DNA from 3 places in the Paracoccus sp. Arc7-R13 genome. Region 1 is predicted to be linked to each of the others. Evidence: riboswitches for the same ligand, from Rfam matches in the RefSeq annotation. Region 1 holds a riboswitch; each other region holds the start of a gene.
What was found. A riboswitch is a leader RNA that binds a small molecule or an ion and turns the genes downstream of it on or off. The one in region 1 is predicted to bind thiamine pyrophosphate.
Positions count from the first base shown of each region.

Region 2: another riboswitch for thiamine pyrophosphate. It lies ahead of thiD (bifunctional hydroxymethylpyrimidine kinase/phosphomethylpyrimidine kinase); the one in region 1 lies ahead of EOJ32_RS01575 (thiamine ABC transporter substrate binding subunit).
Region 3: another riboswitch for thiamine pyrophosphate. It lies ahead of thiC (phosphomethylpyrimidine synthase ThiC); the one in region 1 lies ahead of EOJ32_RS01575 (thiamine ABC transporter substrate binding subunit).

Region 1 is NZ_CP034810.1:318,941-322,130, forward strand. Features, by position in the region: gene mutS (DNA mismatch repair protein MutS) at 1-1,486, opposite strand, end outside; TPP riboswitch at 1,545-1,644, shown strand; gene EOJ32_RS01575 (thiamine ABC transporter substrate binding subunit) at 1,675-2,646, shown strand; gene EOJ32_RS01580 (thiamine/thiamine pyrophosphate ABC transporter permease ThiP) at 2,625-3,190, shown strand, end outside.
Region 2 is NZ_CP034810.1:2,384,687-2,387,876, reverse strand. Features, by position in the region: gene thiS (sulfur carrier protein ThiS) at 1-193, opposite strand, end outside; gene EOJ32_RS11895 (FAD-dependent oxidoreductase) at 183-1,142, opposite strand; gene thiD (bifunctional hydroxymethylpyrimidine kinase/phosphomethylpyrimidine kinase) at 1,135-1,950, opposite strand; TPP riboswitch at 2,009-2,109, opposite strand; gene EOJ32_RS11885 (acyl-CoA thioesterase) at 2,204-2,680, shown strand; gene EOJ32_RS11880 (DEAD/DEAH box helicase) at 2,828-3,190, shown strand, end outside.
Region 3 is NZ_CP034810.1:1,633,459-1,636,648, forward strand. Features, by position in the region: gene EOJ32_RS08100 (1-deoxy-D-xylulose-5-phosphate synthase N-terminal domain-containing protein) at 1-294, shown strand, start outside; TPP riboswitch at 1,027-1,146, shown strand; partial or broken gene thiC (phosphomethylpyrimidine synthase ThiC) at 1,227-2,977, shown strand; gene EOJ32_RS08115 (hypothetical protein) at 3,079-3,190, shown strand, end outside.

The DNA of each region.
Region 1 (3,190 bases):
TGAAGGTCTGGTTCAGCGGCGCGGCCATCATGCGTTCGGCATGGGTGGTCGTCGTCTCGATGAAATAGCCCAGGACGTTGTTGTGCTTGATCTTCAGGCTGCCGACCCCGGCCAGTGCCGCGTAATCGGCCTGCATCCCGGCGATGACGCCGCGCCCCTCGTCGCGCAGCCGCCGGGTCTGGTCCAGATCGGCGTCATGCCCCTCGGCCACGAAGCCGCCGTCCCGCGCCAGCAGCGGCGGCTCGGCCACCAGCGCATCGTCCAGCAGGTCAACCAGCGTCTCATGCCCGACCAGATCGCCCGCCGCATCGCGCAGCACGGGCGGCGCATCACCGGGCAGGCGCGCCGCGATGGCCGCGCCCTGCGTCAGCCCCGCCCGGATCGCGGCCAGATCGCGCGGCCCCCCCCGGTCCAGGGCCAGCCGCGACAGCGCCCGGTCGATGTCCGGCACCCGCGCCAGCGCGCCGCGCAGATCCGAAAGCAACCGCGCATCCCCCGCCAGCGCCGCCACCGCGTCATGGCGCGCCGCGATCAGCGCCAGATCGCGCGACGGTGCGCTGATCCGGCGTTCCAGCAGGCGCGCGCCCGGCGCGGTCACGGTGCGGTCGATGGCCGCCAGCAGCGATCCGTCGCGCCCGCCAGACAGGGCCTGGGTCAGCTCCAGATTGCGCCGGGTCGCGGCGTCGATCTGCATCGCACCGCCTGCGCGTTCGCGCATCGGCGGGCGCATCAGCGGCAAGCGGCCCTTCTGCGTCATGTCCAGATAATCGACGATGGCGCCCATCGCGGCCAGTTCGGCGCGCGTGAAGCTGCCGAACCCGTCCAGCGTCTCGACGCCGTACAGCGCACACAGCCGCCGCGTGCCCGCATTGCTGTCGAACGCGCTGGCGTGCAGGTCGGTCATCACCGCGCCCGCATCGCCGATCAGCTCCTCCAGCCCGGTGTCGCAGGCCAGGACCTCGCGCGGGGCCAGCCGCGCCAGTTCGGGGGCCAGACGCGGCAGGGGGCAATCCATCACCGAAAACGCGCCGGTCGAGATATCGACCCAAGCCAGCGCGCCCTCCTCGCGGACCACCACGAATGCCGCCAGGTAATTGTGGCGCCGCGCCTCCAGCAGCGATTCCTCGGTCAGGGTGCCCGGCGTCACCAGCCGCACCACGTCGCGCGCCACGACCGATTTCGACCCGCGCTTCTTGGCCTCCGCCGGGTCCTCCATCTGTTCGGCGATGGCCACGCGGAAACCCTTGCGGATCAGCGTCAGCAGATAGCCCTCGGCCGCATGGACGGGCACGCCACACATCGGGATGGGCTCACCCGCATGGGTGCCGCGTTTGGTCAGCGCGATGTCCAGCGCGGCGGCAGCGGCGACCGCGTCGTCGAAGAACATCTCGTAGAAATCGCCCATGCGATAGAACAGCAGCGCGCCGGGATTGGCCTCCCGGATCGCAAGATACTGCGCCATCATCGGCGTGGGCTGATCAGACATGTCCTTGGTCATGGGCGGTTTCTATCCGCTTGCGCGGGCGCGCGAAACCTCTACATTCGGGATCACCTCGGGGTGCCCCATGCGGGCTGAGACGCGACAGCGGACCCGTTGAACCTGATCCGGCTCACACCGGCGGAGGGAAGGTGCGCACCCCCTTCTTTTCGATCACCCGACAAGAGAGGCTGCCGATGAAATCCGTCCTGATCCCCGCTTTGCTGCTGGCCACCCCCGCCCTAGCCCAGGATCGCGTCCTGACCGTCTATGCCGGCGACAGCGTCACCAGCGAATGGGGCCCCGGCCCCGCCATCGAGGAGGGGTTCGAGGCGATCTGCGATTGCGACCTGCAATTCGTGACCGGCGACGTGCTGCCCCGCATCCTGATGGAGGGGGCGGGCACCCAAGCCGACATCGTCTTCGGCCTGAACACCGACATGACCGCGCGTGCCCGCGCATCGGGTCTGTTCGCGCCGCATGGGCAGGACACGTCCGACCTGTCGCTGCCCATCGCATGGGAGGACGACATCTTCCTGCCCTACAACTGGGGCGAGACGGCCTTCGTCTATGACAGCACCCGGCTGGAGAACCCGCCCGCCAGCTTTGCCGAACTGCTGGAGGCCGAGGACATCAGCATCGTCATCCAGGATCCGCGCAGTTCTGTGTCGGGTCTGGCGATGCTGCTCTGGGTCAAGTCGGTCTATGGCGATCAGGCGGGCGAGGCCTGGGCGAAGCTGGCGCCCAAGGTGCTGACCGTCACCCGCGGCTGGTCCGAATCCTACGGCCTGTTCACGGATGGCGAGGCGGACATGGTCCTGTCCTACACCACCTCGCCCGCCTATCACATCGCCGCCGAGGAGGACGACACCAAGCGCGCCGCGATCTTCCCCGAGGGGCATTACTTCATGGCCGAACTGGTGGCGCAGGTCGCGGGCACCGATCAGCCCGAACTGGCGCAAGCCTTCATGGACTGGGTGCTGACCCCCGATTTCCAGGCGACGATCCCGCTGGCCAACTGGTCCCTGCCCGCGAAACTGCCCCAGGCCGACTGGCCGCAGGTGATGCGCGACCTGCCCCGCCCGGAAAAGACCCTGTTCCTGTCCGAGGACGAGGCCGATGCCCTGCGCGCCCCCGCCCTGGACGAATGGCAGCGGGCCTTCCGCTGAGCATCGGCCACGCCATCGCGGGCGCGCTGGCCGCGCTGATCCTGGGCACGCTGGCGGCGGTGGTCTGGGTCGCGGGCGGGCTGTCGGGCCTGACCGAATGGGACCTGCGCGCGGTCTGGTTCACCCTGTGGCAGGCCGCGCTGTCCGCGACCCTGTCGGCGGCGCTGGCCGTGCCGGTGGCGCGCGCGCTGGCGCGGCGGCGGTTCCGGGGGCGCGGGCTGCTGGTCACGCTGCTGGGGGCGCCCTTCATCCTGCCGGTGATCGTGGCGGTCCTGGGCCTGATCGCGATCTTCGGGCGCAACGGCGCGCTGAACGGCGCGCTGGAAGCCTTGGGCCTGCCCGCCATCGGCATCTATGGCTGGCAGGGGGTGATCCTGGCGCATGTGTTCTTCAACCTGCCACTGTCGGTGCGGCTGATCCTGCAGGGCTGGCAGGCGATTCCCGCCGAACGCTTCCGGCTGGCCGCGTCCTTGGATTTCGCGCCCCGCGACATCGCCCGCCATCTGGAGCGTCCGATGCTGCGCGGCGTGCTGCCCGGTGTCTG
Region 2 (3,190 bases), 1.2 Mb from region 1:
CTCCCTGCATGGGTGCCAGGACCTCCAGCCGGTCACCGTCGCGCAGCGCCTGCGTCGGGCGGGACGCAGCGGGCAGGAAATCACCGTTCAGCGCCGTGGCCACGCGGGCCTCGCCCCAGCCCAGTTCGGACAGCGCGTCGGCCACGGTGGTGGCGGCGATGTCGCGGGGGGTTCCGTTGACCTCAATCCTCATGGACCAGTTCTCCCTTGGTTTCGGTGATCATGTAATCGGCCGCCTGGCGCGCCAGCGCGGGGGCCATCAGGTATCCGTGACGGAACAGCCCGTTCAGGTGCAGCACCCGCCCTCGGACGGTCACGCGCGGGATGTTGTCCGGAAATGCCGGGCGCAGATCGGCGCCCATCTCGACGATGGCGCTCTCTGCAAAGCGGGGGTCCAGCGCATAGGCCGCCGACAGCAGTTCCAGCACCGACCGGGCGGTAGGGCGCGCACGGGATGCGCTTTCGATCTGGGTCGCGCCCAGCATGAACAGGCCGCCCGCGCGCGGCACGATGTACAGCGGATGACGCGGATGCAGCAGGCGGACCGGCCGCGTCAGGGCGATGTCGGGCGCGTGCAGAACGACCATCTCGCCGCGCACGCCGCGGAGGTCGGGCAGGGCGGCCGACAGTCCGCGGGCATCGATCACCGGGCCTGCGACGTCGCCGGGCTCGGCGGTCGCGCATTCGATGCCGATGCCGCGCGCGGCCAGCCACGCGACCAGGTCGGCCAAGGCACGTCGGGGGTCCAGATGCGCCTCGGTTGGAAAGATCAGGCCGGGCCGGGGCTGCAGGTCTGGTTCCAGATCGGCGCTGTCGCAGGGGTGATGCGCCGTGGCACGGCGCGCAAAGCGGGCCAGTTCCGCCCGGTCGCGGTCCAGCGCCAGGACCAGCGTGCCGCGCCGCGTGACGGGCGTGATGGCGGACCAGGCATCGGCGGCCTCTGCGCCAAGGCGGGTGATCACGGGGTCGGCGGTCACGCCCTCGCACTGCGGGGCCAGCATGCCGCCGGCCCACCATGAGCAGCCGTGTGGGCCAGGCGCGCCGTTGCGGTCCAGGATGCGCGGGATCAGGCCGCGCCGCACCAGCACATGGGCCGCGAACAGCCCGGCCACGCCCGCGCCGATGATGGTGACATCAGCCATGCGACCAGACCGCATGGAAATGATGCACCGGCCCGTGCCCCGACCCCACGCACAGATCGTCCGCCGCCGCGATCGCGCGTTGCAGATAGCGGTGTGCGACCCCCACCGCCTGCTCCAGCGGCAGGCCGTGTGCCAGGCCTGCGGCGATGGCCGCCGACAGCGTGCAGCCGGTGCCATGCGTGTTGCGGGTGGACAGGCGTCGGGCGCTGAAGGGCGTCGCCCCCTGCGCGGTCACCAGAAGGTCGGTGCAGATCGCGCCGTCGCCATGCCCACCCTTCATCAGCACGGCCCCCGCGCCCATGGCGCGCAGCGCAGCACCCTGTTCGGCCATCTGGGCCGGGGTGGTGGCCGGGGCACAACCCAACAGGCAGGCGGCCTCGGGCAGGTTCGGGGTCAGCAGCGTCGCGCATGCCAGCAGGGCACGCAGCGCGTCGGTGGCATCGGGCGGCAGCAAGCGGTCGCCCGATTTCGCCACCATCACCGGGTCCAGCACGATGGGCAGGCCGCAGCCGTCCAGACCCCCAGCCACCGTGGCGATGGCCTGAGCCCCGCCCAGCATGCCCAGCTTGACCGCCCGGACGTCCAGATCGTCCAGAACGGCACGCATCTGCCCTGCGATCATCGCGTGGCTAGCGGGTTCGACCAAAGCCACGGTGCGGGTGTTCTGCGCCGTCAGCGCGGTCACCACGCTGGCGCCATAGCAGCCAAGGGCCGAAAAGGTCTTCAGATCCGCCTGAATGCCGGCGCCGCCGCCCGAATCGGACCCGGCGATGGTCAGGGCAATGGGTGCTGTCACGTCGTCCCCCATATTGTGGCGGGTCGTGACCGGGCAAAGGGGTGGGGACACAGAGCGGGCCGATGGCCGCGCGGATATCTACACCGTTCCCTCCGCCGGTATGACCCGGATCAGGTTCGATGGGTTGGCTGTCGCCTCTCAGCCCCTGACGGGACACCCCAACGGTTTGCCCCCCAAGGCTAGGCGCGGCGGGCGCGGGGCGCAAGGGGGGCTTTTCGCGCCCGCGCGATTGTCGCAGGATGGCGGGGCAGCGGATGGGGGACAGATGGACAGGCGCGGGCTGGAGATGACGGTGCTGATGTCGCCGGACATGGCGAATTTCAGCGGCAAGGTTCATGGCGGCGCGCTTTTGGCCTGCCTAGATCGGGTAGCCTATGCCTGCGCGTCGCGCTGGTCTGGAGAATATGCGGTGACCCTGTCCGTCGACCAGGTGACCTTCAAGGAGGCCATCCACGTGGGAGAGCTGGTGACCTTTCGCGCGCGGGTGAACCATACCGGCCGCACATCGATGGAGGTCGGCATCCGGGTCGAGGCCGAGAACATCCGCCGTGGCACCCGCAGGCATACCAATTCCTGCTATTTCACCATGGTCGCGGTCGACGAACGCGGCCATCCTGTGCCGGTCCCCAAGCCCGAGCTTGAGGACGACATCGACCGCCAGCGCTGGCGGTCGGCCGAGGTCAGGCGGGCCATGCGGCGAGAGATCGCGGCCCGCCAGGAGGCCGCGTCGAACACCCCCTGATTGGGCGTGGACTTTGCGATCCAAACCGCGTAGGGAACCGCCTTTGGCCCTGCTAGTCCGGGGCGGCGGGTGCAGGGTGGGCCGGTCGCAGCGACGATAGGTGCCGCTCATCGGGTCGCTCACGGCCCCCGCATTTTGGCGAATCACATGACTGAACTGAATTTCCCCGCGCCGCTTCAGGCGGCGTTGGCCGACAAGGGCTATGAGACGTTGACTGCCGTGCAGTCGGCGGTGCTGGCGCCCGAGGCCGCGGGCCGCGACGTGCTGGTCTCGGCCCAGACCGGGTCGGGCAAGACCGTGGCCTTTGGCCTGGCGATGGGCGCGGACCTTCTGGACGGCGACCGCATCATCGCGGGCGAGCTGCCGCTGGCCCTGGCCATCGCGCCCACGCGCGAACTGGCGCTGCAGGTCGCACGCGAGCTGGAATGGCTTTATGCCGGGACCGGCGCGCAGATCGCGACCTGCGTCGGCGGTATGGACTATCGCAACGAAAAACGCGCCCTGCAGCGC
Region 3 (3,190 bases), 1.3 Mb from region 1:
CGCGGGAACAGCCAAGCCATCAGCCATGTCGAGAGATTGTTGGGCGATCTGCCGCGCCAATGCCGCTTAATCACAGTCATTGACGGGCATCCCGCTACGCTGGCCTGGCTGGGTTCGGTCGCAGGCCATGCTACCATTCCACACGGTGTCGAGCATTTCGGACAGACCGGCACCATCGGCGATCTTTATCGGCATTTTGAGATAGACCGCGACGCTCTCGTCGCCTCGGCCAACGGACTGACGTCTGGGCCGCGCATCCACGGCGCCCGTACTCATGATGGGTGCGGACGCTGAGGATCAAGAGCTTAGCGACGGGGGTCGCGTCGGTCTGGAAATCGTGCATTCCCTTGAACCACTTCAAGTCGGCAAACGTGACTTTGACAGACATCGGTATGGCCCTCCCTACGCAAAACGACATGACCTTCCGTCTTGTCGCAGCGGGTTCTATCCTGAAAAGAACGAACAGGTACGGCTGGCCATTTTCTGAATCGCGTCGGCTAATAAGAACCGACCGGGATCGCCAACGAACGATTGAGTTTATACAGATTGGTTGCTCCGGTTTTATCAAGAGCGATTTCGACCTTTGTCCAGAACGTCGAGGCCTGGTCGGCTGCAATACATTCCTTGGTTCTGCCGCCAGCAAAGGTAAGGGACACCTCCGCCTCGGCGGCTGTCAGCATGAAGAAGTGGCACAAACGCTGTGTGACCGGCAGGCAAGGTTTCCCCGTCGTGTCGATCCGTCGAGGTGCTGAGTGTCGTCGTGCGGATCTGTTCCGCATTGCAACGCGCGGCGCCAGTTCTGCGGCTCGCCACTTTGAAATCTTTCGTAGGAGCGCCTGATAGGGGATAGGTCAGCGTACAATCAGGCTCTCCGAATATGAACGCCAGGACGCCGCCAAGCGGCAGCTATGCCGACCAAGCAGCCGGTTAACCCAAGTGGTAAATGAGGTTTGAATCTTGAACGATTTCGATCCTTGGAGCGTCGTTGAGGTCAATTGACAAGAGAGGCACCCTTTCGCATTCTTACGTCCTCACCAGGGGTGTCCCGACAAGGGGCTGAGATACGGCTGGGCCGCAAGGCAGCGCTGTGACCCTACGAACCTGATCCAGTTCATACTGGCGTAGGGACGGTGCGGATGCCTTTCCGGTCGCATGCGACCAGTGGGGCATTCTATTCCCTCCCGTCGGTGCTGGGTCTTCAATGCTGCGACGCGAGGAGCCTCGACATGACATCTAAAGAAACCCCGACGGTTACCACCGGACCACTGCCCGCCTCTGTCAAGGTGTTCAGGCCGGGCGTGCTGCACCCCGACATCCGTGTGCCCATGCGCGAGATCGCCTTGCATCCAAGCGCGGGCGAGCCGCCGGTGACGGTCTATGACTCCTCAGGTCCCTATACCGATCCGGCCGCCGAAATCGCGATCGAACGCGGCCTTCCGCGCCTGTGAAGCCCGAGGACAACGGTTTTGCCTCAGGCGACCGGCTAACACCCGAGTTTCCCATCCGCCACCGCCCCTTGCGGGCGCGGAACGGGAAAGCGGTCACCCAGCTTGCCTATGCGCGCGCGGGCATCGTCACGCCCGAGATGGAATTCATCGCGATCCGCGAGAATTTGGGCCGCACGGCGATCCGCGAAAGGATAGTACGCGACGGCGAAAGCCTCGGCGCCGCCATCCCTGATTTCGTCACCCCCGAATTCGTCCGCGACGAAGTGGCGCGCGGGCGGGCGGTCATTCCGTCCAACATCAACCATCCCGAAGCCGAACCGATGATCATCGGTCGCAATTTTCTGGTCAAGATCAACGCCAATATCGGCAACTCCGCTGTGACCTCCTCGATGGCCGAAGAGGTCGAGAAGATGGTCTGGGCGACCCGCTGGGGCGCGGATACGGTGATGGACCTGTCCACGGGCCGCAACATCCACAACATCCGCGAATGGATCATCCGCAATTCGCCTGTGCCCATCGGCACCGTGCCGCTCTACCAGGCGTTGGAAAAGGTCGGCGGCATCGCCGAAGACCTGACATGGGAGATCTTCCGCGACACGCTGATCGAGCAGGCCGAGCAGGGGGTGGACTACTTCACCATCCATGCGGGGGTGCGTCTGCACATGATCCCGCTTACGGTGGATCGCGTCACGGGGATTGTCAGCCGGGGAGGCTCAATCATGGCAAAATGGTGCCTGCATCACCACCGCGAGAGCTTCCTCTACGAGCGCTTCGAGGAGATCTGCGACATCATGCGCGCCTATGACGTCAGCTTCAGCCTTGGCGACGGGCTTCGCCCCGGCTCCATTGCGGACGCAAACGATACAGCGCAATTCGCCGAACTGGAGACCTTGGGCGAGCTTACCAGGATCGCTTGGGCCAAGGACTGCCAGGTCATCATCGAAGGCCCCGGCCATGTGCCGATGCACAAGATCAAGGAGAACATGGACAAGCAGCTTGCCGTCTGCGGCGAGGCGCCGTTCTACACCCTCGGGCCGCTGACGACCGACATCGCGCCGGGCTATGATCACATCACCTCGGGCATCGGCGCGGCGATGATCGGCTGGTTCGGCACAGCGATGCTCTGCTATGTCACGCCCAAAGAGCATCTGGGTCTGCCCGACCGGGATGACGTAAAGACAGGCGTCATCACCTATAAGATCGCTGCCCATGCCGCCGACCTGGCCAAGGGGCAATTGGCGGCAAAGCTTCGCGACGACGCCCTGTCTCGCGCTCGGTTCGAGTTTCGGTGGGAGGACCAGTTCAATCTGTCACTGGACCCTGAGACGGCGCGCGCCTTCCACGACGAAACCCTGCCGAAAGAGGCGCATAAGGTCGCACATTTCTGTTCGATGTGTGGGCCGAAATTCTGTTCGATGCGAATTTCCCACGACATCCGTGCCGAGGCGCAGAAAGAGGGCATGGCCGCCATGGCGCAGAAATACCGCGAGGGCGGCGACCTATACATGCGAGTGGTTGAGGAAACCTGAGCCGACATGACCCTCATGCGGTTTCGCATGTGTGCGGGACCGCATGGCTCATTTGATAATGCATTCATCATAGGCCCAAACTCGCTAACGGCGACTTGGAGATGAACGCCCGTGTCAGCCGTCATCTGGGCGCCGCGCGTCAGAACCTTCTCGACACGCTCGATCGCCAGGCCATGCAGCCGCTGCCTCCGGAGCGTTTCGTCCATGCCGACT